DNA from 3 places in the Solibacillus sp. FSL W7-1436 genome. Region 3 is predicted to be linked to each of the others. Evidence: riboswitches for the same ligand, from Rfam matches in the RefSeq annotation. Region 3 holds a riboswitch; each other region holds the start of a gene.
The links. Region 3 has a riboswitch for cobalamin ahead of MKX73_RS14480 (energy-coupling factor ABC transporter permease). Riboswitches for the same ligand answer to the same signal wherever they lie in the genome.
Positions count from the first base shown of each region.

Region 1: it holds a riboswitch for cobalamin, as region 3 does, so the genes downstream of both, MKX73_RS12920 (hypothetical protein) here and MKX73_RS14480 (energy-coupling factor ABC transporter permease) in region 3, are expected to answer to the same signal.
Region 2: it holds a riboswitch for cobalamin, as region 3 does, so the genes downstream of both, MKX73_RS09825 (ABC transporter substrate-binding protein) here and MKX73_RS14480 (energy-coupling factor ABC transporter permease) in region 3, are expected to answer to the same signal.

Region 1 covers NZ_JBBOWV010000001.1:2,641,851-2,652,662, reverse strand. The annotation lists gene MKX73_RS12975 (bifunctional metallophosphatase/5'-nucleotidase) at 1-308, shown strand, start outside; gene MKX73_RS12970 (hypothetical protein) at 446-976, shown strand; gene MKX73_RS12965 (flotillin family protein) at 995-2,524, shown strand; gene MKX73_RS12960 (branched-chain amino acid aminotransferase) at 2,604-3,674, opposite strand; gene MKX73_RS12955 (hypothetical protein) at 3,816-4,490, opposite strand; gene MKX73_RS12950 (ECF transporter S component) at 4,487-4,981, opposite strand; gene MKX73_RS12945 (bifunctional adenosylcobinamide kinase/adenosylcobinamide-phosphate guanylyltransferase) at 4,968-5,396, opposite strand; gene MKX73_RS12940 (histidine phosphatase family protein) at 5,339-5,944, opposite strand; gene cobS (adenosylcobinamide-GDP ribazoletransferase) at 5,917-6,690, opposite strand; gene MKX73_RS12930 (bifunctional adenosylcobinamide kinase/adenosylcobinamide-phosphate guanylyltransferase) at 6,703-7,245, opposite strand; gene MKX73_RS12925 (ABC transporter substrate-binding protein) at 7,313-8,266, opposite strand; gene MKX73_RS12920 (hypothetical protein) at 8,256-8,813, opposite strand; cobalamin riboswitch at 8,974-9,155, opposite strand; gene MKX73_RS12915 (Fur family transcriptional regulator) at 9,218-9,628, opposite strand; gene MKX73_RS12910 (metal ABC transporter permease) at 9,625-10,491, opposite strand; gene MKX73_RS12905 (metal ABC transporter ATP-binding protein) at 10,507-10,812, opposite strand, start outside.
Region 2 covers NZ_JBBOWV010000001.1:1,955,324-1,966,135, forward strand. The annotation lists gene MKX73_RS09800 (GGDEF domain-containing protein) at 1-193, opposite strand, end outside; gene MKX73_RS09805 (GGDEF domain-containing protein) at 228-1,307, opposite strand; gene MKX73_RS09810 (DUF1934 domain-containing protein) at 1,502-1,939, shown strand; gene argS (arginine--tRNA ligase) at 1,942-3,609, shown strand; gene MKX73_RS09820 (acyl-CoA dehydrogenase family protein) at 3,798-4,967, shown strand; cobalamin riboswitch at 5,063-5,252, shown strand; gene MKX73_RS09825 (ABC transporter substrate-binding protein) at 5,641-6,588, shown strand; gene MKX73_RS09830 (FecCD family ABC transporter permease) at 6,581-7,579, shown strand; gene MKX73_RS09835 (adenosylcobinamide amidohydrolase) at 7,579-9,045, shown strand; gene MKX73_RS09840 (cob(I)yrinic acid a,c-diamide adenosyltransferase) at 9,148-9,708, shown strand; gene MKX73_RS09845 ((Fe-S)-binding protein) at 9,906-10,812, shown strand, end outside.
Region 3 covers NZ_JBBOWV010000001.1:2,949,515-2,960,326, reverse strand. The annotation lists gene MKX73_RS14500 (cobalt-precorrin-5B (C(1))-methyltransferase) at 1-1,083, opposite strand, end outside; gene MKX73_RS14495 (precorrin-8X methylmutase) at 1,058-1,732, opposite strand; gene cobK (precorrin-6A reductase) at 1,735-2,493, opposite strand; gene cobJ (precorrin-3B C(17)-methyltransferase) at 2,502-4,166, opposite strand; cobalamin riboswitch at 4,310-4,496, opposite strand; cobalamin riboswitch at 4,914-5,088, shown strand; gene MKX73_RS14480 (energy-coupling factor ABC transporter permease) at 5,211-5,954, shown strand; gene MKX73_RS14475 (energy-coupling factor ABC transporter substrate-binding protein) at 5,956-6,243, shown strand; gene cbiQ (cobalt ECF transporter T component CbiQ) at 6,230-7,009, shown strand; gene MKX73_RS14465 (energy-coupling factor ABC transporter ATP-binding protein) at 7,020-7,883, shown strand; gene MKX73_RS14460 (hypothetical protein) at 7,876-8,019, shown strand; gene MKX73_RS14455 (copper resistance CopC family protein) at 8,244-8,810, opposite strand; gene MKX73_RS14450 (hypothetical protein) at 9,111-9,242, opposite strand; gene MKX73_RS14445 (S16 family serine protease) at 9,622-10,494, opposite strand; gene MKX73_RS14440 (DUF2785 domain-containing protein) at 10,515-10,812, opposite strand, start outside.

The DNA.
Region 1 (10,812 bases), 310 kb from region 3:
TGCACTATCCGGAGCCGCAGCCGTATGTTTATGATTTGTGGGGTGGCATTGATTACACAATTGATCTGTCTCAACAAACAGGCCAGCGTGTCACGAAGCTGACATTTGAAGGAAGCACCATTAAGGAAAATGAGATTTTTGAAGTTGCCTTCAATAGTTACCGTGCAACAGGTGCGCACCAAATGCAGATGTTTAAAAAACAGCCTGTCCGTGAAGCCGGTAAATTCATCCCCGATTTAATGATGGAATACATAAAACAGCACAGTCCATTAGCCGTTAAGATCAAAAATGATTTCCAAATGAAATAGGCTCCCCGTTTATGCAAGATGTATGTCAATCACCCGGATTGGCATACATTTTATATTTTTCGGAAAATATGAATTTTTTTGAAACTTTTTACCATTTCATCCGTAAATTTATTAAATAGCATTAAGGAGGTGGCAACTTGTTTGGTTATTCCATTGAAACCATTTATCTAATCATCTTAATCGTTATTGGGTGTTGCACTGTTCTTTACTTATTTTTTGCAGATGTTGCGGATGTATCCATCGATGGAACACCATTTTTTGACCCGGCTGTAATCCTTTCGTTTATTACGTTTACTACGGCTGCGGGCTACTTGCTGGAACAGTTTACGGGCTTAACAAGTTTCATCATATTCATCATCGCCCTTATAATTGCGAGTTTATTGACAGCACTTCTCTATTTTTTCCTGCTCGTTCCTTTACGTTCAGCGGAGGTGTCCCTTGCCTATACGGACGAATCGCTTGAAGGCCAGGTCGGCAAAGTGATAGTCCCCGTCCCGCTTGACGGTTTTGGGGAAATTGTGATTGAAACGGCAAACGGCATTATTTCAAAGCGTGCAGCAAGTTTTCATCAAGTAGAGATTCCGTATGACACGCAAGTTTTAATTATTGAGATGCAGAATGGTACAGCAATGGTCGCGATTTATGAGAAAGAAGAGATTCAATTTTAGAAACAGGGAGGAATTTTTATGTCAGGTATATCAGGAATTTTAATAGCAGTCGGGGTGGTCGTATTTCTAATTGTCGCGCTTGTAGCGGTCTATATTATGAAATATCGTACAGCCGGTCCGGATGAAGCATTAATCGTAACAGGCAGTTATTTAGGAAGCAAAAATGTACATACCGATGATTCAGGAAACCGCATTAAAATTATTCGCGGTGGTGGTACATTTGTATTCCCGGTTTTCCAGCAGGCAAAACCGCTTAGTCTACTTTCAAGTAAACTGGAAGTAACAACTCCGGAAGTCTATACAGAACAAGGTGTTCCTGTTATGGCTGATGGAACAGCAATCATCAAAATCGGTGGTTCAATTTCGGAAATCGCAACGGCTGCCGAGCAATTTTTAGGAAAAGACAAACAGGAACGCGAAAGTGAAGCACGCGAAGTACTGGAAGGTCACTTACGTTCGATTTTAGGTTCGATGACGGTGGAAGAAATTTATAAAAACCGTGATAAGTTCTCTCAGGAAGTACAACGTGTCGCATCCCAGGATTTAGCGAAAATGGGCTTGGTCATTGTATCATTTACAATTAAAGATGTTCGTGATAAAAACGGCTATTTGGATTCTCTAGGTAAGCCACGAATCGCTCAAGTGAAGCGCGATGCCGATATCGCAACGGCTGAAGCTGACAAGGAAACACGTATTAAACGTGCACAGGCAGCTCAGGAAGCGCAACAGGCAGAATTAGAGCGTGCTACTGAAATCGCGGAAGCAGAGAAAAACAATCAGTTAAAAGTAGCTGAATACCGCCGCGAGCAGGACATTGCTAAAGCCCGTGCCGACCAGGCGTACGAACTGGAATCTGCACGTGCGAAACAGGAAGTAACAGAACAGGAAATGCAAGTACAGATCATTGAGCGTCAAAAGCAAATTGAACTGGAAGAAAAAGAAATTCTGCGTCGTGAAAAGCAGTATGATTCAGAAGTTAAGAAAAAGGCTGATGCGGATCGTTACGCGATCGAACAGAACGCGGAAGCACAAAAACGTAAAGAGCTTGCACAGGCTGATGCGGAGAAATACCGTATCGAAACACACGCACAAGCTGAAGCTGAACGAATTCGTCTGGATGGTCTTGCGAAAGCAGATGCTGAGCGTGCACAAGGTACAGCTGAAGCAGAAATTATCCGTCTACGCGGTCTTGCAGAAGCAGAAGCGAAAGAGAAAATTGCTGAAGCGTTCGAACAATACGGTCAGGCAGCTGTCCTTGATATGATTGTGAAAATGTTACCGGAATACGCAAAACAAGTTGCGAGCCCACTTTCTAACATTGATAAGATTACAGTTGTCGATACAGGTGGCGGTACAAATGGCGGTGCCGGTAAAGTAACGGGTTATGCGACTGATTTGATGGCCGGCTTACAGGAAACATTAAAAGCATCTTCCGGTATCGATGTGAAAGAACTTATCGAAACATATGTCGGAAAAAATGCATTTGAAAAATCGGCTATCGCCTCTCGCGAAGACTTTTCACGAGTTGAAGAAGTCCTTGAAAAATAAAATTAATTAATAAACTTTTACACACAAAACACCCTTTTTCTCCCAGAGAAAAAGGGTGTTTTTGGGTTATCTTACAACCTTAAATTTTAACCGTCCAGCCGAATGGATCTTCGACTTTACCGTATTGGATGCCTGTTAATGTATCGTAAAGCATTTGCGTTACTTCACCGATTTCGCCGTTGTTGACAGAAATGATATCATCCAGCCACTTAAGCTCCCCTACAGGTGAAATGACAGCTGCTGTACCTGTACCGAATGCCTCTTCCAATGTGCCGTTTTTAGCCGCTTCCACAACTTCTTCAAAAGCAATGGCACGCTCTTCAATCGGAATATTTTTCGATTTTAATACTTGAATCATTGAATCGCGAGTAATCCCTGGTAGAATACTGCCGTTTAATGCAGGAGTGATTACTTTTCCTGAAATTTTAAAGAAGATGTTCATGCTGCCCACTTCTTCTACGTATTTATTTTCCCTACCGTCCAGCCATAATGTTTGTGAATAGCCTTGCTCGGCAGCAATCTCTGAACCTTTTAAGCTTGACGCATAGTTGCCGGCTGTTTTTGCTTCACCAGTACCGCCAACTACGGCGCGTACATACTGCTGCTCAACTAAAATTTTGACCGGGTTGATGCCTTCTTTATAATAAGAGCCAACTGGTGACATGATGATCATAAATTTATAGCTTTTCGCAGGATTTACACCTAGATAGCTTTCTGTTGCAATAATAAATGGTCGGATATAAAGAGATGTACCTGGGGCTTCCGGAACCCATTCACGATCTACCCGTAGTAATTCTTTTAATGCTTCCAGTGCAAAATCCTCGTCAATCGGTGGAATGCAAAGGCGTGCATTGGAAGAATTTAATCGTTGGAAGTTACGGTCCGGACGGAATAACTGAACTTCACCATCTTCTGTCATATAGGCTTTCAGACCTTCAAATACTGCTTGTCCATAGTGGAATACCATCGCAGCAGGACTTAATGTAATCGGAGCATATGGTGTAATTGTCGCATTATGCCATCCTTTTCCATCTTCGTAATCCATAACAAACATATGGTCAGTAAAAATCTTACCAAAACCAAGCTGTTCTGCAGGTGTTTTTTGTTTTCTATTTGTTGATAACTCAGTTGTAATTTGGTATGTTGTCATAATTTCAGGCTCCTTAACTAATTTAAGTTGATACACTCTATCATACCACGTTATTTTTAGAAAATTTAGTATTTTTTAATTTCAGTCAAAAAATATTTTTTTCCAGCAGTTCCATTAGTTTTCGAGCAAATTTTTCAACAATCATTCTTGGATTTTTACTATTTTCCTAACAGGTGCTGTCATGTTCGTTTTGAATAATTCTACATGCTCTTTTTTCACGGCCGCTAATACCGCACATGATGGACCTGCCGAACCGGTTAAATCGACATCAGCCGTATAATTTTCTCCTGCAAAGCGTTTAATTTCCTCCCCAATTCCTTTAGAACCTGTCGGCCATATTGCCTGGATCATACCACTGACCAGTCCTTCATACAATTCATCCAGCTGTGCGATTTTCTGCGGGTTTTTTATTACATCATTTCCGACTAGCGGTTCGCCGACAACATAGAACTCGCAATGATTCGTATTTCGTTCAAATTGCTTTTTCCCCAGCATCGTGAGAGAAACAGCTGACTGTAACGACTGGAAATTCGTTTCACTCGACCCCATTAAAGGAGGCATCTCCAGCCCCATTTCGAAAAAGGCCTTTTTAAACCCTTGCTCATATTCCGTCCAGACGTCATCACCCGAAAAATTGGCCATTAATAACTGAACCGGTACGGCACCCGCGCAAAGCTGCTCTAAAATAGCGGTACGGGCTGTAAAATAAGCGGTAATTTCATTTGGCACCTGTACCAAATCATGCTCTTTTGTGCCGATACAACCCGAATTATCAATCGATACGACAAGCCCGTTTACTTCAATCGCATTTCTCATACATTAACCCCTGCCTGCTGGACGACCTTTTTCAATACCGGCATAACAATGATCGCTATGAGACAGTTTACAGCTGTCGCGATTGTTAGTGAGGCAATCGAGCCGATGTAAAATGCCGGAGAAATAATAAAATAAAACGGAATCGGTGCAATGACACCATTTGCGACAATTACAAAGATCCATTTTAAAATATGTTGGCCTTTTTGATGCATCATCGCAAAAACCGCAACGATGATAAACATTTCTACTGCAATTAAAAGATGTAAAATGCCGAGCGGAAAACCGGATGTCAAACCTGTCGCGATATGACCGAGTGCTCCTGCCGCGCCGGCAAACACGGGCGGTAAAAAGATTGCGCTTATGAGAGCGGGAGCAGAATCGAGTGCGGCTGTTCCGACAATCCCCACCGGCACTTTAATAAAACTCCCGATCACGCAAATTGACGCAATTAATGCTGTTAAAATAATTAAACGTAATTTAGTTTTGTCCATGAGACTCTCCTTTTAAAATTTGTGGGATGCCGTACCATACACGAATAACTGTCTGTGCCTCATTACAAAGCTTCTGGTATAACCGGCCGCATGTATCCCTTAATTGCCGTGCCTCTTTTTCAAGCGGTACAACGCCGCGGCTCGTATCCGTACAAATACAGAACAGTTCTGCCCGCTCTGCAATTTGCATCAACTGTTCGAAAATCTGCCGGGCAGCCTTTTCTTCCGGTTCATGAAGATATGGTAAAATGATCTGCTCAAAATTACTGATTATGTAGCGCCCGTTTTCATTTATATTTTCCGCTTTCGGCAAATGTCCTTCACATAAAATCCGTTCTTTTGCCGGTAACTGTTCCATTAGTTTTTCTGTATATTTTCGTTTACCGTTATGTGCGCCTCCGAGAATAACGTACATCTCGCACCTCCTATAAGTTCATCTAGCGTATTCCAGCCAAGTGTATAGATCGTGCGATGATTGGCCACTGTTTGCTGAAAGGATTGTTCCTTCATTCCATAAACGGCGAGTAATAACCGAATTACTCCCCCATGTACGATGAACGTATATTCTTTCTGTTCCTTTACAATGCCATGAAAGCCATCCAATACGCGCTGCTTGAATCGGGTAAAGGTTTCTCCGTTTGGTATCGGATTTTTAAGCGGGTCATCAATCCAAGCGCGGTATGTTGCATTATGCTGCAATTGTTCATATGTACACATTTCAAAATCACCAAAATGCAGTTCGCGTAAATCTGGAGAAGCGATAAATTCGGCTTTAGGGAAATAACATTTTGCAGTTTCACGGCATCTCCGCATATCGCTTCCATAAACTTTAGCAGGCTGTAGATCGATCTCCGATACTACTTGTTTCAAGATCGGCTCATCTGTCCAGCCAATATACTTGCGCTCCACATTTGCTTGCGTTTTTTCGTGCCTGATTAAATGAACAGTAATATCGTTAGCCATAGGACTACCTCCAACCCTTCACCGAGTGCACCGAGTAAATCACCTGTTACACCGCCAAAATGTTTCTTTGACCAATTGCGGTAAATTGCAATGGCAATCAGCATGACTACAACTGAAATAAATAAGCTGAAAACGCCAATGTAAAACCAGCACACCAGTGCAAGGACACATTGAACAACGATTAATACAGCAAGCTTATTTTGAATGACGATTCCTTTAAAATAAGCAGCTAGCCCCTTTTCCTTTGCCGGCTTCATCGTTACAAAATATAACAGCATCCCCATTCTCGCTATAAAGGGAATGAAGATTAAAAACGGCCAAATCGCCAATTGCCCATGCAACAGCATTTCGTAAATAACGCCGATTTTTAATACGAGTAAGCAAAAAACACTAATAACCCCAAAAGCGCCTGTACGTGGATCATCTAATATTTCCAGCCGTTTCTCTTTTTCTCCGTAGGAAAAGAACGCATCGCTCATATCAATCCACCCGTCTAAATGCAGCCCCCCGGTCAGGACGATCAACCCGATAACAATCAAAATCGCCAACAGCAGCTCCGAAATTTCACTATAGCGAGATAGTATGAATACACCACTACTAATTATGGATCCGATCAGCAATCCGACAATCGGCAAAAATCCATACATCCATGTAACAGACTTGGCATTCATATCCAGCTGTTTCTTAATCGGCACTGCCGAAAAAAACTGCCACGCTAATAAAAAACCGCTCCAACTATTTTTCAACTTGTTTCCTCCTTACTTCCACCGCTGTACAAGCTGAAATTGTACTTCATATGCTTCATCACTATTTTGGACAATCCATTGATGTAACTCACCCAACAATTTACGATATAAATTTACCTCATCATATTGTGAAGGCAATTCATCCAGCACTTCATTTGATACAACTATTATTGTAGCACCTTGCTTCCGCCAAGTTAGCAATTGCTTTTGCAGCGATTCGATACAATTATCGATAAATTCGCTATTTTCATTTTTTTGTTCATATGTATACAGTACATTCGAAAGCCATGTTGTCACACATTCAAAAAGCACAACTGCCTCGTTGGAAAGCTGTCCAATCGCTACCGGAACTTTGACTTGCATTTCCACTGTGTTCCAGTTGATGTTCTGAGTTTCACGGTCCTGCTGATGGCGGATTATCCGTTTTTTCATTTCATCATCAAAGGATACGCCTGTCGCGACATAGTAGAGCGTCTTTTTCTCACCTAATTGCCTTGCATATTTCTCTGCAAAAGCACTTTTACCGCTGCGTACACCACCGGTTATAAAAATCAATGGTATCCCTCCTTAAACATTGTAAAAAGAACATGCCTAAACTAAGGCATGCCCTTCTATTCTATACTTATTTAAACAGTTCCGGATATACTGATTGTGCCATAATTTCAACTGCTTCACCAATACGCGGTCCAGGACGGGACATAATATCTCCATCGACTAAATAAACTGCCTGTTCTGTGACTGCCTGTATTTTATCCCAGCCTGTCCGTCCTAGAATCTCATCAATTGCATTTTCCATATATGTTGCTGGCGTAATAATAATTTCTGGATTACGAGTGATGACATCTTCTTCCGTTACACTAATCCAGCTCGACTGATCAGCAAAAATATTTTCAACATTCGCATGGTTCATTATTTCCTGCTGGAACGTGCTGCTACCGGTAGTCCAAAGAGCCGGAGCTGGTGACACTTCATAATATGCTTTTTTCTTCGTATCAAGTGTCGCTGTTTTTTCCTGTACTGTATCAATTTGTTCCTTAATGTCGGCTACAACTTCTTCCCCTTTATGTTCGACACCCATTACTTCCGACAGCTGGATAATATCCGAATACACATCATCAAATGTCTCCGCAGAAGCAATTACAAACACTTTAAGACCTGCATCCTCCAATTGGGTAATTTGTGCTTCCTCCCCGATTGTATACGCTACAACTACATCCGGATCTAATTCCAGAATTCGCTCTGCATTGATGACTGTAGAAGTCGACACTCGTTCAATTTTTTGTGCTGCTTCCGGATATGTATCATATTCTGTTGCGCCGATAATTTGTTCTCCGACACCCAGCTCAAACAAAATCTCTGTATTGCTTGGTTGCAGAGAAATAATTGTTTCCGGTACTTCATCGAATGTCACTTCAACACCACGGTCATCTATAACCGTGTAGGGTACTCCATTATTTTTCGATTCAGCATGCTCTTCTTTTTCTGCTTTGCCACCTGTTTTTTCCTCATCTGATCCACATGCTGCCAGTAATAATGTTGCTGCTAAAGCAACGACCCATTTATTATTAAATTTCATTTGTTGTAACTCCTTTTTTCTTTTTCGATGGATAGGATTTTGAGATAAATGGAATTTCCTCTTGTTGATGCTGCTGATTCATATAGACCGCCATGACAAAAAATACATTAGCAAGCAGCCCGAGAAAATCAAACAGAATTTCATCCACTTCTCTTTCCTCGCTCACTTTATGTAATGCCCTGTAAGACTTTTTCGCCTCACTGCGGCAAATATGCAGTCTTGCTGCACTTTCGATTCCTTGTGGCAGTACAAACTGCTGAATCGCTTCTCCAACTTCACTTACATAAAAATCGTATCGGTCGCTTAGCCATTGCAAATCCTCAGATGTAATGGCCAATTTGCCGCGGACCGAACCATTTGCATGATAGGCTAGCGGTTGAATCCTCCTTAAATCTTTCAACACAAGCTGACCGGATTCATCATCGACTAACGTTGGAAAGACCGAACCGATACGGGTTGTTAAAGAATCGGTACGGATTTCGTAGTCGACACAGCTTGATTTTTCCCGCATGAACGGATAGCAGGAAAAACGGATATCCTTTTTCATAAAATTCTCCTCACTTCATGTAATGCCTCACCGAAATTACCGGGTGTACGAAAAAAAGCCACCCATAGAAAATGGATGGCTTCAAAAATCAAACAATAATGCATAATAATGCTTATTCAATCAGTGACTGCCGTACATTCTCTTTAATTCCGAAGAGGGATGTTACGATAAGAAAAAGATTGGTCTCCTGGCTCTGCGTTTCACTTTACTCATAAGTACCTTCCCGCTATTTTAGCAGTGGTATTACACTTATTTTCATCTACGCTTACAGTTACGGATATAGCTTCGGATTTGCACCGAATTCCCATTTATGCATCATGCATCTTTTTCCTGCAAATTTATTCAATTTGTCTTAATCACTTTAGCATAATAAAAAAATTATGCAAATATATATTTTCAGTTTACTATAAACATTCCGGACATTTGCCGTAAATCTCAAACTTATGGGCTTCAACAGCATAGCCCGGCAGTTTTTCACCGAGCATTTCCATCGGGCAAACAGACAGTTCCTTTACATTTCCGCAATCACGGCAAATAAAGTGGTGGTGATGGTGATCCGACTCACAATGCATACGGAAATTACGCTCACCGTTCAATTCTGTCTCTTCTAAAATATCAAGCTCCACAAAAGTAGCCAAGTTACGGTAAATTGTATCAAAACTCATTCCGGGGAAATCTTTTTTCAATACTGATAACAGATCACGGGCAGTCAAATATTTGTCTGTAGCTGCAAACATATCCAAAATCAACTCTCGTTTATCCGTCTTTTTATAGCCATTGTCCTTTAATATTTCCCACGCGCGCTCTGCATTCACAGTACTTCTTCCCCTTCCGTCTTAATTGAAAATTTCAATACAAGTTTTTTAATCAGAATTACAAGCAGCAAGATCAAAATCGATGTGACAACAATTGTTCCGCCCGGTGCCAAGTTCAGGTAAAAGGCAGAAATGAGTCCGATCACTACCGCAAGCTCTCCAAATACAATCGCTAAAATGATCGCTTCTTTAAATCCGCGAGCCAAACGCATCGCTGCAGCTACCGGTAATGTCATTAAGCTTGAAACAAGCAGAATGCCGACAATCCGCATACTTGCTGCGATTACGAGTGCAACAACAATCATAAATAATAGATGAATCCATTTCGCGGGCAGACCGCTCGCCTTCGCATATTCTTCGTCGAATGACAATACGAAAAGCTCCTTGAAAAACAGGATTAAAAATAATACGACTACGACCGCAATTGCCAGTACAACATATAGATCCTGGCGTGATACAGCAGATACCGAGCCGAATAAATAGCTCATCAGATCCGTACTAAATCCGCTTGCAAGTGAAATAAAAATCGCACTCACACCGATCCCGCCGGACATAATGATCGGAATCGCAAGCTCTTCATAATGTTTATACAGTCTGCGTAATCGTTCAATTAAAATCGAACCGCTCACTGATGCGATAATCCCTAAATAAATCGGGTTCAGCAATGCCAGCGCTGCAAATGATTGACTCAAGTACAGACTCCCGGCAATCCCCGCCAGTGTGACATGCGACAGTGCATCCGCAATGAGCGATAAACGTCTTACTACGATAAATACACCTAGTAGTGGTGCAATTATGCCAATAACAAGCCCTGAAAAAAAGGCGTTTTGTAAAAATTCATAGTTTAATATAGCTTCAATCATAACGGCCTGCTCCTCTTAATGTATCTTTCGAACAGAGTGGCCGTTCCAGCTAGCAATCTGTTCTTCCGAAATCGTATCAAAATCATTTTTGTATCCGTGGAAATGGATGGACTGATTTAAGCATGCGACATGACTGACACGATCCGAAACCGTATCCACATCATGTGTCACTAAAATCATTGTCATATTGTGATGCTTATTCAAATGTGCGAGCATATCATAGAATGCCTGCACATTTTCGCGGTCAATGCCGACTGTCGGTTCATCCAAAATAAGGAGCTTTGGATCGGCCACTAAAGCACGTGCGATGAACACACGCTG
Region 2 (10,812 bases), 990 kb from region 3:
TTATCAGCATTCCATTAGCATAGGGAGTAGCCAGTGCAGTTAATATAAATGCGGCACATCCGAATGTCACCCCGACGATAATGGACTTATATTTATGGATGAAAGGATTATCTTCATATTGAATAAAGGGCCAGAAAATTAAAATCGTAAAGCAAAACAGAATTGAAAAGTTGATTGTCAGCTCAAAAAACATGGCATCACCCACCTTGGTAATATATCATTACCCGTTATTTTAAATTATTTATATGGAAATAAGAAGATAGTTTTATTTTTGCCTGCTGTTTTGCTATTACTAAATTTTCAAGTAGCTCCAAAGATGTTTGTCCATTATCAGGATAGGAACTAATTCCTACCGATACAGAAATATGTAAAGATAGATCTGAGGATACTTTGAACGGCTGTTGGGAGATCATATTTATTAGATTATTGGCCTCTACAATTGCAACGGCAGGAGGTACATCCTTTAAAACAAGAAGAAACTCCTCACCGCCCAATCGGCTGACATAAGCACCATTTTTACTGGCATATTCCATCAGGTGTTGGGCAAGTTGTTTAATAACAAGATCGCCTGTCGAAAAACCATACTGCAAATTCAGCATTTTAAAATCCCGAATGTCCACGAGCAATAAATTGAAAGGGGATTTCTTTTTAATCAGGTATTTAATATGCTTTTCGTTTTCTTTGTTGTTTGGCAACTGTGTCAAAAAATCGATTTTTTTCAAATGGGTTGTCTGTTTTACTGTATCGTTGGCAAGTTTTATTTGACGGATAACAATGTAAATGAAATAAAATGAAAAAATCGTAAAGATGCCGTAAATCAATAAATATTCAAAGCTTTTAGAATTGAAACAAAGCCCAAGGAATAATGCGATGAATGTTTCAATAAAGCAAACCCAGAAAAATATAAATATATTTTTGGTAGTCATTTTATATTTCCTTGTGACAAAGAACAATGTCACAACAAGTACAAGAAAATTAATATTCAGGATCATCGGTAACAATGCCAAATATGGCAGGAAAAACAGTCCGGTTCCTATAATAAGACCACTGATCAGAATTGCAAACGGCCCGCCTAATAGACCACTGTATAACACCGGAATATACTGAATGTTCATCATAAAATTATTCGTAAGGTGCACGGCCGAAAATGACAATATAAGTCCTGTTATACCGAATTTTACTCCAATCATATAAGGAAGCGACCGATTGATGAACGGTGTTTGTTTAAAGTGGTTGATAAATGGCCAATAAATTAAAAGTGTAAACGTAAATAATATACAGAAGTAAGATAATATTTCAATTAACATAATAAGCTCCTTTATACTTTAATCATTACAGTTCTGAACGAAAATTACTATAAAAATAGTGGAATTAAATAAAAACCGTTCAAATCAAGTTGAATGAAGGAGTAAGCGCAAAGTTAAGTTCGTTGTTGCTTAAAGAGAGGTACTTATCCTATAATAAAAAGGTTATAGAAATATATGTATAGGAGCTGACTGCTATGGCGAACGAGAGCGGGAAAACAGTCAAAATCAAACTAGTTTCCTCGATCATTCCAACCGGGGGCGAGCTTGAAAAATATGAAATGTGGCTTGAAGGCAATTGTGTAGAAAAAGGAAACAATCATTATTTGCGCTATGAGGAAGTTCAGGAGGATCTGAAAATTCAGACGACGATCAAACTCAATGAAGCGAATTCGTTTATTATGCGAAAAGGCGGAGTGAACATGCGATTGCCTTTAAATCCGGACTTACGCGAAAATGGTCATTATGAAAGTCCATTCGGCTCATTACCTCTTGTTACCGATACACACCAGTTAGCCATTGAAGTAGTACAAAGCGAAAAAGTGTCAGGGCAATTTAAAACGCATTATGACCTTATCATAGGTGGCAATTCAGTTGGCCATTACAAATTAGACATTGAATTTACGGAGGTATAACTATGAACGCAGTAGAACAATTACAGCAATCGATTAAAGCAGCATTAAAAGCGGCAATCGATCAAGCCGGCCTAGTAGAAGCGGGCACGGAAATCAACATCCATTTAGAAACACCTAAAGATAAAGCAAACGGTGACTTTGCAACAAATATCGCAATGCAATTAACTAAACTGGCGAAGAAGCCGCCACGTGCAATTGCAGAAACAATTTTAGAGCATTTAACAACTGAAGGCACAGACATCGAGAAGGTTGAAATTGCAGGACCAGGTTTCATGAATATTACTGTACGTAAAGACTTCTTGGCGAGTGTTGTTACAGCAGCATTTGAACAAGGCGAAAACTATGGTCGTTCAACTGCAGGCGCAGGAGAAAAAGTACAGGTCGAGTTCGTTTCAGCTAACCCGACTGGCGACTTGCATTTAGGCCATGCGCGCGGTGCATCTGTAGGGGATTCATTATGTAATGTATTGGATTTTGCCGGTTTTGACGTATCACGCGAATATTATATTAATGATGCCGGCAACCAAATTAATAACTTGGCGTATTCTTTGGAAGCCCGTTATAAGCAAGCATTAGGAATGGACGCGGAAATGCCGGAAGACGGTTACCACGGTCCTGATATTATCGGAATTGCCGGTAAACTTGCTGAAGAATTCGGTGCAACAATTTTGGACAAGTCGGATGAAGAACGCTTTAAATTTTTCCGTGAGCACGGCTTGAAACTGGAATTGGCTAAACTGCAAAATGACCTTAAAAATTTCCGTGTTGAATTTGATGTTTGGTATTCAGAAACATCTTTATACGAAAACGGTAAAATCGATGTAGCATTAGACAAATTAAAAGCAAATGGCCATGTATTTGATGAAGAAGGCGCGACTTGGTTCCGTTCAACAACATTCGGTGATGACAAAGACCGCGTATTAATCAAAAACGATGGTTCATACACATATTTAACGCCGGATATTGCTTACCACGAAGATAAATTACGTCGCGGCTTTGATAAGCTGATCAATATTTGGGGTGCTGACCACCACGGCTATATTCCACGTATGAAAGCGGCGATCGAAGCACTTGGATATGACCGCGGTACACTGGAAGTAGATATTATCCAAATGGTTCAGCTTTACAAAAACGGCGAGAAATTCAAGATGAGTAAACGTACTGGTAATGCTGTAACGATGCGTGAATTAGTAGAAGAAGTAGGTTTGGATGCTGTACGTTATTTCTTCGTTAAAACAGCAGGGGATTCACATATGGATTTCGATTTGGACTTAGCGGTATCACAATCGAACGAAAACCCGGTATATTACGCACAGTATGCACATGCTCGTATTTCATCAATTTTACGTGCAGCAAACGAGCAAGGTTTCGAAGCATCATTGGAAAACCTGAACTTGCTAGTAGCAGAAAAAGAAGAAGATGTGCTTAAAAAAGTAGGGGCATTCCCGCAAATCGTGGCAGATGCAGCGAAACACCGCACACCACACCGTATCGCAAACTATATTCAAGACTTGGCAGCTGCATTCCATAGTTTCTACAATGCAGAAAAAGTATTGAATCCAGATAACAAAGAGCTGACAGAAGCTCGTTTAGCATTGATCACAGCAGTAAAAACTACATTAGCGAATGCACTGAAACTAATCGGTGTAAGCGCACCTGAAAAAATGTAATTCAATAATTCAAGGCACTCTATTTCCATATAAGGAAATAGGGTGTTTTTTCTTTGAATGAAAAAGACACAAAACGTATTGAATCCCTATAAAGGAACTAGGGATATCTATTGACTTGTAATTTTCCGAAACGTACTATTAAAGTTGACTTCTATATACAGGACAATAAATATGAGGTGGTGCTTTTCATGAGCAAGGAATTATTTATTCAAACCGACGAGCAGCAGCAATGGCTGAAAAAGCTCGAAACAATATCAGAGAGCGTGAAAGAACACGCTCGGCAAACAGATGAACAAGCGACATTTCCATTTGAAAATTTCCGGAAGCTGAGAGAAATCGGCTATACAAAAATAACATTGCCAAAGGAATATGGCGGAGATGGCTTCACAGTATATGATGCGCTGCTGCTGCAGGAAACATTGGCCAGCTATTGCGGAAGCACGGGGCTGGCTGTATCATGGACAATTCAAAATGTAGGCGAGATTTTCGAAAATCGTTACTGGGATGAACAAAAGCTCGACTGGTTTGGCAAAGAAATTGCAAATGGTGCTACGGTTAATCGGGCGGTAAGCGAGTTTGCGATGGGAAGCCCGGTGCGTGGCGGACGTCCGGGGACTTTGGCAAAACGTGATGGTGATGACTATATAATTAATGGACGTAAAAACTATACGAGCGGTGCACCGGACCTCGATTATTTTTTAGTATCGGCATGGATTGAAGATGAGGCCCAGTTAGGATTTTTCCTCGTTCCGAAAACGACAGATGGGGTAAAAGTCGAAAACACTTGGGATGTTGCGTCAATGCGCGGTACGGGAAGCGATGATTTAGTGCTTGATAATGTCCGTGTTAATAATACAAACTTAGTGGAGATCCCGAACTATTCAACCGGCTTTAAACTGAATGGCTGGCTGCTGCTCATCCCGGCAACTTATTTAGGGATTGCCCAGGCTGCACGCGATTACGCCGTTGACTTTGCGAATAGTCATTCCCCGAACAGTATTCAAGGAACAATTGCCCAGTTGCCGAACGTGCAAACACTGATCGGAGAAATGGATTTGGCGTTAACGAAGGCACGCTTTACAATTTACGGTGTTGCAGGGCTTTATAATGATCCGATTAAAAAGGCGACATTAGTTAATGAAATCAATATTGCAAAACATGTCGTGACAAACACAGCAATCGAGGTTGTAGATAATGCGATGCGTTTAGTTGGGGCAAAAAGCCTGCAAAGATCAAACCCGCTTCAACGCTATTACCGTGATGTACGTGCAGGTCTGCACAATCCTCCAATGGATGACATTACAATTAAACGTTTAGCTGAAACGGCAATTGAAAAAAACTTGAAAGAAAAAGAATAATTCGTTCTTTTATCCATGATTAACACAAATCAAGTTGAATTAACTGAAATTTAAGCATACTTTTTTCTGAATATCCGCTATAATAGAGCTATTAACTTTATATGGACGATAAAGGTTCTTACTCGATGGATTGAGTAAGGAGTAAAAGGGAAATCGGTTCAAATCCGATGCGGTCCCGCCACTGTAATTGCTAGTTGAAAGCAACATGCCACTGAAAAAATTTCGGGAAGGCGCTCTTCAACGTTATGCATAAGCCAGGAGACCTGCCTTTATAATGCCCTAAATTAAACCTACGAGGATAGGATGTGGCGGATAAATTCTTTTTTCTTTGAATTTTATTTGCATACGTAAAGTTTCCTTCATTTTAGTAGGGAAGCTTTTTTTGTTCTATAGTCATTTATTAGGGGTTCAACAATTTCATACAGCTTACTATATAGGATACAAAGATATAGGAGCATTCTTTGACTAAACAGGAGTTGATTGGAATGAAGGGCGGCAGACTCCAGCGGGAACAGCGCGAGGGAGAGACTACAGGCTCGAGCCGCGCCCGCGGAAAGCGTCCGCCCGTAATGGAAATCAACGGATAATAGAGACATGTATGAAACAATTTGATATTCCCCTGACAGTTAATATAGAACCTTTCTAATTCTCAAATTTAAGGAGGAAATTTATTTTGAAAAAATGGCAACTGCTTTCTTCCGCAGCATTACTTACAGTAACATTAACTGCATGTAATTCGGAAAAAGCAACGGATAATCAAACAGCAAATGAAAGCAAAGAGGTAACTGAAACAGCACAATTCCCGGTTACATTAAAAGATGCCTTGGACAAAGAAATTACGCTTGAAAAAGCGCCAGAGCGCATCATTACACTTGCTCCATCGAACACGGAAATTTTATTCGGCATAGGATTAAACGATGAAATCATCGCTGTGAACGACAATGATACATATCCTGAAGAAGCATTAACAAAGGAATCGGTTGGCGGCATGGAGTTCAATCTGGAACAAATCATCGGCCTGCAACCCGATTTAGTTTTAGCACATGAATCCGGAATGTACAGCTTCAATGAACAGGCAATTGCACAGTTGGAATCAGTAGGCATTCCCGTATTTGTTGTAAAAGATGCGAAAACATTTGAAGAAACATATGAAACGATCGAACAAATCGGGCAGCTGACAGATAAAGAGCAACAAGCAAAAGAAATGGTGGCCTCAATCAAAGAAGGAATTGAAGAAATTGAAGTGAAAGTAGCCGACCTGGAAGAAAAGTCGGTGTTCATCGTTGTTGGAACAGATCCGGATCTTTATGCAGCAGGAGAAGAAACATTCATCAGTGAAATGCTGGACGTGTTAAATGCAGAAAATGCTGTTCCTGAACTAGGCTGGCCGATGTACAGCTCAGAGCAATTTGTAAACAGTAATCCGAATGTTATTTTAGTAACGTATGAAAGCGACATGGCGGCAATCGAGAAAAACGATGCATATGCCGAAATGGATGCAGTGAAAAACGGCAATGTGAAATTAATAGACGGCGATACGACAAGTCGACAAGGTCCTCGTATAGTTGATGGTATTGAATCAATAGGTGCAGCGATTTATCCAGAGGTATTTAATGAATAGAAAATATTCAATCGCCTATGTACTATCGATTGGATTACTTTTAAGCAGTATATGGATCGGCATTTCATTCGGATCAGTAGATATTCCTTTCTCAACTTTATGGGATAAAACGACTGATCCGGTTGCATACAGTATTTTGTGGAAAATCCGAATGCCCCGTGTCATTTTAGCTGCATTAATCGGGGCATCCTTGGCGATAGCCGGAGCAGCATTTCAGGGGTTACTTAAAAACCCTTTGGCTGATCCGTATACGCTGGGTATTTCATCAGGAGCCTCGGTAGGTGCGGTCATGACAATCTTTTTAGGAATTTCAATACCGGTGCTCGGTGTCTTCACATTGCCTGTATTCAGTATGGCCGGAGCTGCATGTACGATGATTATCGTCCTGACATTTGCCCGACTTGTTGACCGCTCGATGAAAATGGAGACACTGATTTTGACGGGGATTATTTTCAGCTCATTTTTAGGGTCCTGCATCTCCTTAATGGTCGCACTTACTGGTGAACAGCTAAGAGAAATTATCGGCTGGCTCCTTGGAAGTGTGTCGATGCGAGGTTGGCCATATGTCCAGATGGTGCTGCCATTTATGGTGATCGGTACGGCAATTATTTGGCTCACTCGCCGTGAACTGAATGCGATGATTTATGGGGAAGAGCGCGCCAAGTATTTAGGTGTAAATGTAGAGCGCAGCAAGTATATGATTTTGGCGGGCGGTTCCATTTTAACAGGAGCAGCTGTTGCAGCATCGGGTACAATCGGGTTTGTAGGGTTAGTTGTTCCGCATATGATTCGCCTGCTGATCGGAGCAGATCATCGACATTTATTGACATTGTCGTTCTTGAACGGGGCAAGCCTGCTCGTCATTTGTGACTTAGTATCGCGTACAATTATTGCCCCTATTGAACTGCCGATTGGTGTTATTACTTCCTTTATTGGCGCGCCTGTCTTTGCCTATATTTTCTTCAAGCAACGTAGAAAGGTTGTTGCATAATGTTAAAAGTAAATAATTTATCAGGTGGTTATGGCGGGAAAACGATAATAAAAAATATGACGTTTCACGTGGAAAAAGGTAGAATACTAGGGATTCTTGGTCCGAACGGCAGCGGGAAATCGACATTACTGAAAATGATCAGTGGTGTGCTGAAGCCTGAAACAGGTGAAATTTTCATCGAAGCAAAACCGCTTAAAAGTTATGATAACAAGCAATTGGCGAAAAAGATGGCCGTTCTGCCTCAATTAAATGCAAGTGCATTTACGAACAGTGTATATGATGCGGTTTCGTTAGGTCGTTACCCACATCAAAGCGGCTTCTTTTCTTCCTGGACCGAAGAAGATGAAAAGACTGTTCAGCGGGCAATGGAAAGTACGGGTGTGTCACACTATAAAAATCAGTACTTGGAGTTTTTATCGGGAGGCGAGCAGCAACGGGTATTTATTGCCCAGGCACTTGCACAAAATTCAGAACTGCTTCTATTGGATGAACCGACAAACCATTTGGATATCGCCCATCAAAAGCAGATTCTGGATATGATCCGGATGCAAGTTGAGGTACAGGGACTGACAGTTGTCTCGATTTTCCATGATATTAACTTGGCATCCCTTTACTGTGATGAGCTCCTACTGTTGGAAAGTGGTAAAGTACGGGCGTTCGGTGAGCCTCATGAAGTTGTGTTGCAAGAACAGATTGCCGATGTGTATCAGGCTAGAATTGCGACATATCCTCACCCGGAACTGCCTAAACCGCAAATTACAATGCTGCCAACGAACGAAATGGTACGAAAAGCTGCGACAATCCGGATGGACCAGTTTCAAATAACGGAAGACTATATCGAATATCAGGCTCAGGCACCGCTCAAAGTAATTTCTTCTGCTGTGCATAATGCCGGCATAGGCTGGTATGACACATTGCTCAATCGTTCCATTGCGCCAGAATACGATATTTATAATGTGAAGGAGGAAACGGAGCAATTTTTAATAGAGCGTAAGTTTTCTCCAACAAATACAGTAGTTATGCTGACGGCAGTCGAAACAAGCTGCGCAGTAATTCGGCGTTTCTCGAAAAATAATACAGAAATTCTTGTCATGGTAACAGCAGGGGTAGGAAACAGTGTCGACGTTACCAAAACATATTTGCGGGAAGATGAGCCACATGTTGGTACGATTAATACATGGGTCATCATTAATGGGAAACTGACAGATGAAGCATTTATTCAGGCGATGATTACGGCTACAGAAGCAAAAACGAAAGCAATGGCAGATCAGCAAATAAAAGATTCAGTGACAAATACAATTGCAACAAGTACCGCAACCGACAGTCTATTGATCGCTGCTACCCAACAAGGGGAAGAAATGACATATGCCGGACCTATCACGGAAATCGGCAAACTGATCGGACGGGCTGTTTTCGAAGTTACAATAGAGGCAATTAAAAAATATAAACTCCATTATAATAAGTAAACTGTCTTCGAAGAATAATACTTCCGTTAAAGAAAGCCATTATACCTAAAGGGAATTTTAAAAAAACCTAGAAGTAATATTAAGTGGAAAGGGTGATTATTGATGAAATTATATACAAAGTCAGGCGATAAAGGGAAAACGAGCATTATTGGAGGACGTGTCGATAAAGACCATCTGCGTGTTGAAGCATACGGCACAATTGATGAGCTGAATTCATTTATCGGTAAAGCTGTCAGTGAACTGGACCAGGAAAAGTTCAAGGATCTGATTGAAGATTTAACTGCGATTCAGCATGAATTGTTTGATGGAGGAGGAGACTTGGCAAATGTAATGAAAGAACGCCATTACAAACTTGCCGAAGAACCGATCACTGTTTTGGAAAACCGTATTGATGCGCTTTCCGAAGAAGCACCGCCATTAAAACGTTTCATCTTACCGGGTGGGGCGCCTGCAGCTGCTACTCTGCATATCGCCCGCACTGTTGCCCGCCGTGCAGAACGGGAAACTGTTTCTTTAATGAAAGAAATTGAAGATGTTTCACCTGTCGTACAGAAATATTTAAATCGATTATCGGATTATTTATTTGCTGCAGCACGTGTCGTAAACCACCGATTATCAGTCCAGGATGTCGAATATATTCGCAGTGCAGACGTATTTAAATAAACGAAAAATGCTAGTTAAGACAAAAAAATTGTCTAACTAGCATTTTTTATATTTAGATTTAATTTTCAGAATTAATGACGAAATCTGTTGACTGAATGCTCATTCATAACTACAATGGGTTTATAGATTTATATAGTTTATCGGGGTGAATTGGATAAACAAAGGGGTAAAAACTTCGTATTCCAGGGGGGAAAACAATGAATACATTTTTAATTATTAACTGGATTGCATTCATCGCCGTGTTACTTTATGCGCTGGGGTTATTCGCATATTTGCTGAAAACACGTTATGACTATATTCAACTTGGTCGTAAAGAAGAGTTCAATCATAAATTTTCTGAACGCATAGAAGATATCGTTGAGAAAGTATTTGGCCAGTCTAAACTATTAAAAGATAAGAAGATGGGACTTGTACACGTTCTGTTTTTCTACGGATTTTTAATGGTTCAATTTGGGGCTATCGATTTAATCTGGAAAGGTCTCGCACCGGGATCACATCTTCCGCTGGGCGGTCTGTACCCGGTATTTACATTTACACAGGAGCTTGTTGTATTAACGATCTTAATCGCGGTAGCGGTTGCATTTTACCGTCGTTATATGGAGAAACTTGCCCGCTTAAAACAAGGTTTTAAAAATGGTTTAGTTTATATGTTTTTAGCTATTTTAATGTTTGCTACATTATTCGGTAATGGCTTTTACTTAATTTGGCATGATCACGGTTTAACAGGATCAGAACCAGTAGCATCTGCAGTTGCCTGGGTATTCCAATGGATGGATCCGACGATTGCAGCTGTCATGTTCTTCGTTATGTGGTGGGCACACTTGCTGGCGTTATTAGCATTCCTTGTTTATATCCCGCAAGGCAAGCACTTCCACTTAATTACATCGATTTTCAACGTTTATTACAACCGTCAAGACCGTATTGGAACATTGCGTCCAGTCGATTTTGCCGCATTGGAAGAAGCGGAAGATGAGGAAAGTATGCCGCCGCTTGGAGTCGGGAAAATTCACGATTTCACGCAAAAGCAAATGCTTGACCTGTACGCATGTGTAGAGTGTGGACGTTGTACGAATATGTGTCCGGCAACAGGAACAGGAAAAATGC
Region 3 (10,812 bases):
TAGCATATCTCCGTTCATTGCGTACAGTGTTGTGGAGACACGTAATTTCGCTTTCATATGATCTAGAGCAAAGTAGCAGCAGTTTTTACATAGCGCTTCAAAAAACTGGTCATTGCCCTGCATGATTTCCCCTACTTGCGATGCGGTATTCGCCTCTAATATTTGCTCGATGATTCCCTTATCGGCTCCTGCTTTTGTCGCGATTTCCGCCAAAAACGGGAAGCTGATCGGCGCACTTTTCGAATGCACCATCATGACCCCCTGTGCAACTTTCGAAAATTTCCCCATCATTCCGACAAGCGATACTTGGGCAATCTCTTTACGGGCGATGTGTTTTAATGTAAAACCGACGAAATCCCCCATCTCGATAAATGCTTCTTCCGGCAAATGAGGATATTGCTTCATCGCAAATTTTTCACTGCGTCCGCCAGTTGTAATGACAAGGTGATCACAGCCTGCTTCTTTTGCAACACTGATTGCCTGCACGATACTTGCCATATAGGCAGAACTTGAAAAGGGCACGACCGTACCGCGCGTACCTAAAATAGAAATGCCGCCCAGAATACCAAGCCTTGCATTTAACGTCTTCTTCGCAATTTCCTCACCGTCCGGAACGGAAATAATTACTTCGATCCCTTTGTCAATCTGGAATAGTTGAATCGCTTCTTCGACGACACCATGAAGCATTTTTCGTGGAACAGGATTAATTGCCGCTTCACCGACAGGGACGGGCAGTCCTGCTTTTGTCACACGACCGACACCGATTCCACCGTCCAGATGGACACCGCTTTTTTCTACAAAGCGAACCGTACTTTGAATGCGTGCTTTATGTGTTGCATCCGGATCGTCCCCGGCATCCTTAATCGTTTCACACATCACTTCATTGTCTTTTACTGCAAAGGATGCCACCGTAAATGTGGCATCCTTCCCGACAGGTAAATGAATCGTTACATGTTCAGGAACTTCTCCGGTCACAAGTGCGTACAAGGCAGCCTTTGTCATCGCAGTTGCACAAGCTCCTGTTGTATAGCCGTGACGCATTTCTGACGGGTCTTTTTTATTTCGCTTCTTTTGCTCGTTCATCTGCCATGATTGAGATGGCATTTAATGCTGCGACGGTTACAGTACTGCCACCTTTTCTTCCTACATTCGTTATAAACGGAATACCTTCTAAAATCGCTAATTCCGCTTTGGATTCTGCTGCCGATACGAACCCAACCGGCATTCCGATAATTAAATCCGGCTTTGCAAGGCCTTCTTTAATCAGGCGAATCAGTTCAAGTAAAGCTGTCGGGGCATTACCGATTGCATAAATACCGCCTTCCTGCAGTTGCGTCGCTTTTTGCATCGAAATAATGGCACGCGTTGTTCCAAGTTTTTTTGCTTCGATTGATACGTCTTCATCCGCAATATAACAATGTAAATCCCCGCCATGTTTTTGGAATCGTTTGCGCCCTGAACCACTTTCGATCATCTGGACATCTGCTACAACATGACGTCCAGCTAAAATTGACTGAATGCCCGCTTCTATCGCATCATCCGTAAAAATCATGCTGCGCCCCAATTCGAAGTCTGCCGAAGCATGAATAACGCGGCGAACGACAAGCCATTGTTCATCTGTAAATGAATGTTCACCCATTTCTTCTTTGATGATTGCAAAACTGTAGTCATATATTTTGTCCGGGTCTACTGTAAGTGGTACGAATTCTGTATTAAAGTTCATATTTGCCATTGTTATTTGCCTCCTAATTTTTCAAACACTTTCTCGAATGAAGTGCATACATTTTCATATTGGATTTTTGGTCTTTTAATTAAAATAACGGGAATCCCAAGCTCTAAAGCCGCCTCCATCTTCTCGTCGACCGATCCGACTTTTCCGCTTTCCTTTGTAATAATGAGCGTTGTGCTGAATTGCTCGTAAAGCGCTTTATTCAATGCTTTAGAAAACGGTCCTTGAATTGCGATAATATCGCGCTGTTTCACACCAAGTGCATCGCATTTATCCATATTCTCTTTATTTGGCAGCATCCGGCATACGAGACGAATATTTTCGTTCTGTAATAATTGCTCTGTAAAAACGGCAAGCGTTTTACTGCCTGTCGTCAACATAACTGTTCCTGAATGTGCGGATGCAACAATTGCCGCTTCTTTATATGTTTCCACTTCCGTCACGAGCGGATTTACATAGCTCTGCTGAGGACGTTCATATCGGATATAGGGAATACCCGTTAAATCTGCAGCAGCCATCGCTGTTTTTGAAGCCTCTTCTGCATACGGATGACTTGCATCCACAACCGTTGTTACGTGTCGTTCTTCGATCAGTTCCTTCATTTGCTGCTCATTTAAACGGCCGACATGATACGGAACTTTCGCTTCCTGTAGACTTGCAGCAGCAGAATCCGTAACAACAGTCGCTACCAAATCATAGCCAGCTTTCATTAACTGAACCGCCAGCTCTCTTGCATCACTTGTTCCTGCTAGAAATAAAATCATCAGTTCACCTAATCTCCACAAGGGGCTTCTTCCACTTTAATTTTGCATGACATGTCGACATAATTGAAATTCAGTATTTTCTTCACACGTTTGAAATATTTGAAGAAACGTTCATTCGGATGCGCATGTTCTTTATAGTCCGCAACAATGTCTGTTAGTAAAGGAATCAGTTTTTCCGGATCGATTCCTTCTAAAACAGGTTGTGCGGCATGAGCTGTTCGTCCTACTGGCTTGGAACCGATAAACAAATCGAACTTTTTCTTGCGGTATACAATACCGATATCATCAAAAACCGCGCGATAACATGCCATACCACATCCATTAAAACCGACGTGCAGCTCTTTCGGCATTTTAATGCCACCGAGCGTTTCCATGATCTGTTCGGCATATGGAATGGATTCCGCTTTTTCCCCGTAACAGAAATCACACGCCTTGACGATTACTACGTCACCGACCGGTTGAACGAGTAAACCTGTTTGTTCCACTGTTTTGACCAGTTTTTCAGGCGAATCGGTCGGTACCTTCAGTACAAGACGGTGGTCAGGCGTATACTCCATCGTACCTCTTTCTCCGACAACCTCTGCCAATGTAATCATTTGATGGGGTGTAATCATTTTATTGGCAACACCCGGTGATACAGCAAACTCAAAGATGGATTCCACCTGTTGCTGCACTAAAAAAGGGTTTTCTTCAACTTTTACAGCAGATGTTTCTTTATGTACGAGCGTTAGTGCTTCATTTGCCAGCTGTAATGCATTTGCTTTAATATCCGCTGCTGGTTCAACTGTTTTTTTCTCGATTGCTACAATTTTTTCATACCCGGTCTTCGATTCACCCGTTTCCTGATCCAATGCCCATGGTTCCGCTTCTTTTTTCAATCGCTGGTGCGGTTTTAACAGCTGTTTTTCATCACCTAATGTATATTTTCGCTGATAGCCGCGCGGTGTAATGATTTTATTGTCATAGTAAAATGTTGAAGAGTTCCCCACGACGACCGTTGTCAGCATTCCGATATCATGTTCCAGCATCTCTGCCAATGTTGTTAACACAATATCCTGTGTATCCCGGTAAGCAGCTTTTACTAGTCCAACAGGTGTATCAGGAGAACGATACTTCAGCAAAATACGCTGTGCTTCAACAATTTGTCTTGTGCGTCTGCCGGATTTCGGATTGTAGAACGCAACGACAAAGTCTGCCATTGCAGCTGCCTCAATCCGTTTTTCGATGACCGTCCACGGTGTTAAGTGGTCACTTAAACTAATTGTGCAAGAATCATGCATAACAGGAGCGCCTAGTAAACTTGCACAGGAGTTAATCGCAGATATTCCCGGAACTACTTCCACTTCAATGCCTTCTTTTGCAGTCCAGCCCTTTTCGATTAATACTTCGTATACGAGCCCTGCCATTCCGTATACACCCGCATCCCCACTGGAAATAACAGCAACTATATGACCGGCTTCAGCCTGTTTTACAGCTTCCTGGGCACGTGATACTTCCTCTGTCATTCCTGTACTGACAATGGTTTTCGCCGTCACTAAATGCTCGATCAGTTCCACATACGTCTTATAGCCCATAATATGGTCACTTTGCTGTAGAGCATCGACTGCGCGTTTTGTTATATGCTCCCGATCTCCAGGACCAAACCCTACAACAAAGATTTTTCCTTTTTGCATGTTAACACCCTCCATTTAAAAAATAAAAAATGCCCGTACCTCTCGTCAGAAAGAGGTACGGGCATGTGAAATTAATACTTAAGAAAGTATAGAAAAACACAAAAACAATTACTTGTTTCGCCTATACTTCTCCCTCCGAAAAGTAAGTATCGTTCGAATAAGCAGGTTTCCTGGCTTAAGCTTCCTTTTACTTTCACATCTTCCCATCATTACGACAGTGATTCATTGTGATTTCATCAGCTATTACAGTAGCGGGGGCTGCATTAGTCTTTCACTAATTTCCCTTTTACCTTACAAAAATCTGTAAGCACTTATTCAAATTGCAAATTATTAAATTATTATAAAATTAAAAATAACATAGTCAAATAAAAAATGATAGGGTAATTATTACCTCATTAATCTTTTTCAGCATAAATGAAGCGGTTATAATTTGTGAATTAAGTGGTTCGTACATAAATTTACTAGTTAACTAATCAAAGTTTGTCGATTATTAATTATTCATTTTTTATCCAATTACACTATCTCAATTAGCAATTTTTCAGTTGATAGGAATAGTCTCTTGTTCCCCCATCTAGTAATTCTTTATACGTTGAACCATTCAAAAGGATTATACAATATTCCAGAAATATCCACACACAAGCGAGAATTAATTTATCTACAATGTTTACATCCAAAACCGAATAGACGAAGTATTCAAAAAAATATCGTGACAATCCAAAAAACAAGTGATAATATTTCCAACATGGTGACAATTGAATGATTTTTGGTGCTTTTTAAGCTTAATAGGGAAACCGGTGCGATTCCGGTACTGTCCCGCAACTGTAACTCGGAGTATTGCATAACACGCCACTGCATTTTTTGTGGGAAGGCTTGTAATACATTGAAGAGGAGTCAGGATACCTGCCAAAAATGACTGATTCAGACCTACGAGGATAGGTGCGTGAAAATAAGCGCTTGACGCTTGTTTTTTGTAATGCACTTTTACTCTGAAAAGTGTATTTTTTTGTGCACTTTTTTCATCAAAAAGAAAAAGGAGTAAAAAACATGAAACAATTATTACCAAAACTTGCTTACTTCGGTATCGTTCTGTTATTTATACCGAAACAAGCATACGCCATGCACATTATGGAAGGATTTTTACCAATCGGATGGGCACTATTCTGGTTTGCTCTATGTTTACCGTTCCTGGTAAAGGGCCTACAAGTAATTCGTCTAGTCGTAAAAGAAAATCCGGAAAGCAAGCTACTACTCGCGCTTTCAGGTGCTTTTACATTCGTATTGTCTGCTTTAAAAATTCCATCGGTTACAGGCAGCTGTTCTCATCCCACAGGTGTTGGTTTAGGTTCAATTTTATTCGGACCGTTTGTGATGAGCGTCTTAGGTTCAATCGTCCTATTATTCCAATCCGTTCTACTTGCACATGGTGGACTTACAACATTAGGTGCGAATATTTTCTCAATGGCCATTGTGGGTCCTTTTATTGCTGTTGGTGTTTTCAAACTCGCGACAAAATGGGGGTTATCCTTTAGTGTAGCTGTATTTTTAGCGGCAATGCTTGGTGATTTAGGTACATATGTAATGACATCTGTTCAGTTGGCATTAGCCTTCCCTTCTGAAGCAGGCGGTATTTTAGGATCATTCCAGAAATTTGCGGGCATCTTTGCACTAACACAAATTCCGCTCGCAATTAGTGAAGGGTTATTAACGGTTATGATTATGAACTTCCTGCAAAAATATAATATGAGAGAATTAGTTCAACTACGGATTTTAAAGGCAAAGGAGAGCTAACATGTTTAAGAAAAATTTACTTTTACTCACAGGTGTGATTGTTTTAGCAATATTACCATTACTATTTTTACAGGATGCAGAATTTGGCGGTGCCGATGGGGAGGCAGAAGTAGCCATTACCGAGATCGCAACAGATTATGAACCTTGGTTTAGCGCTATTTGGGAGCCACCAAGCGGAGAAATCGAAAGTCTATTATTTGTTCTACAAGGTGTGATAGGTGCGTTAATTATCGGTTACTTTATTGGCTACATGCGCGGGAAACATACAAAAGACCATGCTAAACATTGATTTTATTGCCAGTCATAATGCATTATTAAAGGTTGCAGCCAGCCAAAAAATGACGTTTGGCTTAATTACTTTATTACTTGTCACATTTTTACGAAATAACAGTTTTTCCATTTGGACACTGCTCTTCATGAGCGGTGTCATTATATTTTACGCAAAAATCCCAATGAAAATATATATTACATTACTATTTGCACCAATCGGCTTTGTTTTAGCAGGTATGCTCGCCATTGTCTTATCCATCACTTTTACACAGCCGATTCCAGCTGCGGCATTATGGCAAAGTTCACTTTTTACGTTGCAGTTCTTTATTTTACCGAGCGATATACTACGGGCCATCACTATCTTTTGTACTGCCGTCAGTGCAACAAGCTGCTTGTATTTCTTAATTTTAACTACACCAATATTTGAAATCAGTCCGGTACTTGCACGATTAAAAGTGCCTACTATTGTGATCGAATTAATCGAACTGATGTATCGCTTTATTTTTTTATTTTTGCAGACTGTTATGCAGCTTTATACTGCACAGCATGCTCGTTTAGGCTATCGTTCATATAAAAAAAGTTTTCAATCATTAAGCCTACTGATTAGTGCACTATTTCGGACAATTTTTTTCCGCTATCAAGCCTTGTCAGATGCAATGGTTGCACGGAATATTGAGCAATTTATTCTCCCACAGCATTTCACAACGACAAAAACCTGGGACTTAAAATTTACAGGCATGGCACTGATTTTTACTTTGATGAGTTTCGCCATACTTGTACTATAAGGAGTTTATTATGATAGAAAGCTATTTTACTTTTGATCATGTATCTTTTCGATACAGCGATGGTACCGAAGCATTAAAAGACATTTCATTATCGATTCCAAAGGGGAAAAAAGTCGCGATACTAGGTGAAAACGGTTCGGGTAAATCAACCTTTTTTAAATTACTTATTGGACTTGAAAAGCCTACTAGTGGTGAGATTCGCTTTTTAAATGAGCCTTTAAATTATAGAAAAAAACAACTAATCCACCTGCGTGAGCAAGTCGGCTTTATTTTTCAAGAAGCAGATAATCAGTTATTTGCATCTACGGTAAAACAAGACATTTTATATGGTCCCATTAACTTAAAATGGCCATATGAAAAGATTGAGCGTCATGTGTCAAACGCGATTGAATTAACGGAACTGTATGATCTAACTGAACGTCCGATTCACTTCTTAAGCGGTGGGCAAAAAAAACGTGTAACGATCGCTGGTGTTTATGCAATGGATCCTAACATTTATATTTTAGACGAGCCTACAAGTAGTTTAGATTTCTATTTTTCTAATCAACTCACAAAATATTTAAATGAACTACAAAATGAAGAGCGCACGTTTTTGTATTCGACACACCAAGTCAATTTAATCTATGAATGGGCCGAATACTTTATCGTATTTCATAAAGGACAGATTTTGTATTCGGGGCACAGAGATGCACTTTTTATGGATACAAAACTGCTGGAAACTGCACATATTGAAAAGCCTTGGCTCGTTCAATGCTATGAAAATATGTTGAGAGAAGGACTTATTCAAGTACAGACAACACTCCCCCGCTCTATGAAAGAATTGATGAGTCTTTTAAAAAAAATTCTTACTATTGAGGAGGTTTTAGATGAATAATGATTTAAAGCAATCGGCTGAACCACAGGAAAACATGCTTCTATTAGAGGATAACTTCGACGATGATCCAGAAACTTGCTTTATACAATTTATAACAAATATTGAAAATGATAATTTAAAAATGACGAAATTGTAATTAAGATAAAACAAGCTGACGTCGGTGAGTAACCGGAGCCAGCTTTTTCAATATACCATTAATTTTCAATAAGACTGGGTAATCTTTTCAATCGGAACCCAAAACTCAGTATATAAACAAATTTCATTCACAATAAATAAAGCTGAAGTTAAGAAACTGAGTCTAAATTATTTCAGTACAAAAAAAGTCGTAGTTTATTCATCCAAATAAACTACGACTTTCCTTTATTTTTTTCTACGAGATAATACTGCGACTACTACGATTAAAATGAGCGCAATAAATCCAACAACAGCCCAATTCATAGAAGATGATTCTTTCGTTTCTTTTTCTTGAATTGTTTCTTGGGAACCTACTTGTTCTTCATTTGACACTGTTTCTTCTACAACTTCAGTTTCATCTGTCTGAGACGATTCCTCTTCGTCTACAGGTACTTCATCAATATTCACTGTAAAAGTATAATTACCTGTTAAAGGGTGGCCATCTGAACTGATAATCGCCCAATCAACCTTGTATTCATCATTCGGGAGTGGATTAGCAAGCGTACCGATCAATTGTTTCTCGCCAACTACAATTTCCGATATTTCAATTAAATCACCATTTGAAGCATAAATCTTCATAAGACTACCTTGTTCAATAGCATCTTCAAAATTTAGCACTACCTCTGTCAAAGCTTCTGTTACTACTTCACTATCTGCAGGAGTTGTTTCACCAATATGTGAATGGGCAAATGCATATGTACTTAGACTAAATGTAAATAAAATAGCTGTTATGGCCGTTATGAATTTTTTCATTAAAACTTATCCTCCCTATTAAAAATTTAATATTTTATTACCGTCTAAATTATATAAAGGCGTGTCGCTTCTATCAATCATTCTATCCTAACTTCAATTCAATAATAATATTAAATGTTAACAACCTGTGAATATTTACTTTGCTATTAGAATAAATGTACTTATTGATTCAAATTTCCACATAAATAATTTATTCAGCCCCATTGCAAAATAAGGTGGAATTTTATAAAGTATTTCTTTCCTATTATGCACTAAAAAAGTGTTTAGAAATATTTTTCCTAAACACTAAAGAACCATAATCTAATTATGTGAATTTTGACTTTCTAATGCAGAGCTATCATAAGCAATTAAAGTTATATTAAATTTTTCCTCTAGCTGTTTTATTTCTTTGAGCTGCTCATCATTTAGTTCAGCGAATTTTGTTTCTCCCAAAATAATCACATCCTTTTCACTAGTACTAATTTAAGTGTAGGAAATTATTTATGATTTATACTTTAATATTTCGAATAGAACTTACAGTATTAACGCTATTATCCATATTATTCAAATGCTAATATTCTATCAGGGAAGACACTCGCTTATTAAATGGTAGAGGCATGATTTAATACCGGCATTATCATGACAGTTCACTTTATGTAAATGACTAATAATCTTGCCCTCTATTCACAGCTTTAATTTTAAAAAAGAGCAAAGCAACAATGGGTTCAGATCATATACCTACAACGCTTTCCGCTAAATCTTAAAATCTTCCCGTATCCCCCAAGTAAATTAAAAAAACGCAATCCGACTTTTCAGCACATGCGAGCACCGGTTAGTCGTTATTAATTCTCATGATTTCCTTTACAGCATTATCAATAGATGCCACCGCAATAATGTTAATATTAAGCTGCTCAACTTTTTTTACTTTCTTCGCTTCTTCTTCATTTTCCACAGGTAGAAAAATATGAGAGAAACCGCTTTGTTCGGCAATCAAAGTCTTTGCTTTTATCGAACCTATTTCCTTCACATTTCCTTTGCTATCAATCGCTCCTGTTACGGCAATCGGAACTTTATTGTTGACTTCACCTTTTTCAATAAGGGCGCTTAACACAGTGGCAAGTCCTGCGCTATCACCTTCTATATCTTCTCTTTCTAAAAATCGATTTATGGCAGAAGAGCTCTTCGATAAATAGGTAATGACATTTTCCTTCATCGTCTCAAAATGTTTCTCGGCGGGACGTACATAACTTAGTAATTCTTCATTTTTTGAACGGTACCGGGTTTTATTCGTGACAATTTCCGCATCCAAAACTTCTTTATTCGTTGAAAATTCCACAGTATGAATTAAGTAGCCCAAATCTGTTATATATGGTGTTTCAATAACTTCTACTGCCAATACATTGATACCTGAACCTTCCACAATTTCAAAAGGCTCATTATATGAAATAAGAAAATAAGTATATTTTTCATAATCAATCAGACGGCTTTCAAATATAGTTAATAAAGCCAGTATATAAAATATCGCTAAAAAAGCAGCTTTCAACTTCTTGTCATTCCGGTAAAGAAAAAAACCGAAAATTGAAATACCTAAGCCGACTATAATAAAAATAATAAATTGATAACCGTTAATCTTACCGAAATAATACGCGAGTAAGCCTGTTATGTATAAAACGAATGGCAGTATCACTAAAGAAATGCGTTTCAATTTTTCAGCTCCTTGCTAAACTACAATTGGTCTTTCAAAACAATCCATTTGGCTGTTTGTGTACATTTGGTTGATCTTAATAAATGTCTTAATAATGCTTTCTCAAATTGCTTCACATTCCACTCAGAACGGTATTTCTTATGCCAATCTTCTACTTCTATGTAATGCAATTCTTTTAACCACGTTAATAGTTGCTCATCCGTCAGTCCCTTTTCCAGTAATGCATCAATGACCGGTAACATGCGTTCATCTTCCTCATCGATTAAAGCGTATTCAGTATGAAGGCAGCTTTTTAAACTTTGTAATGCTCTGTATACT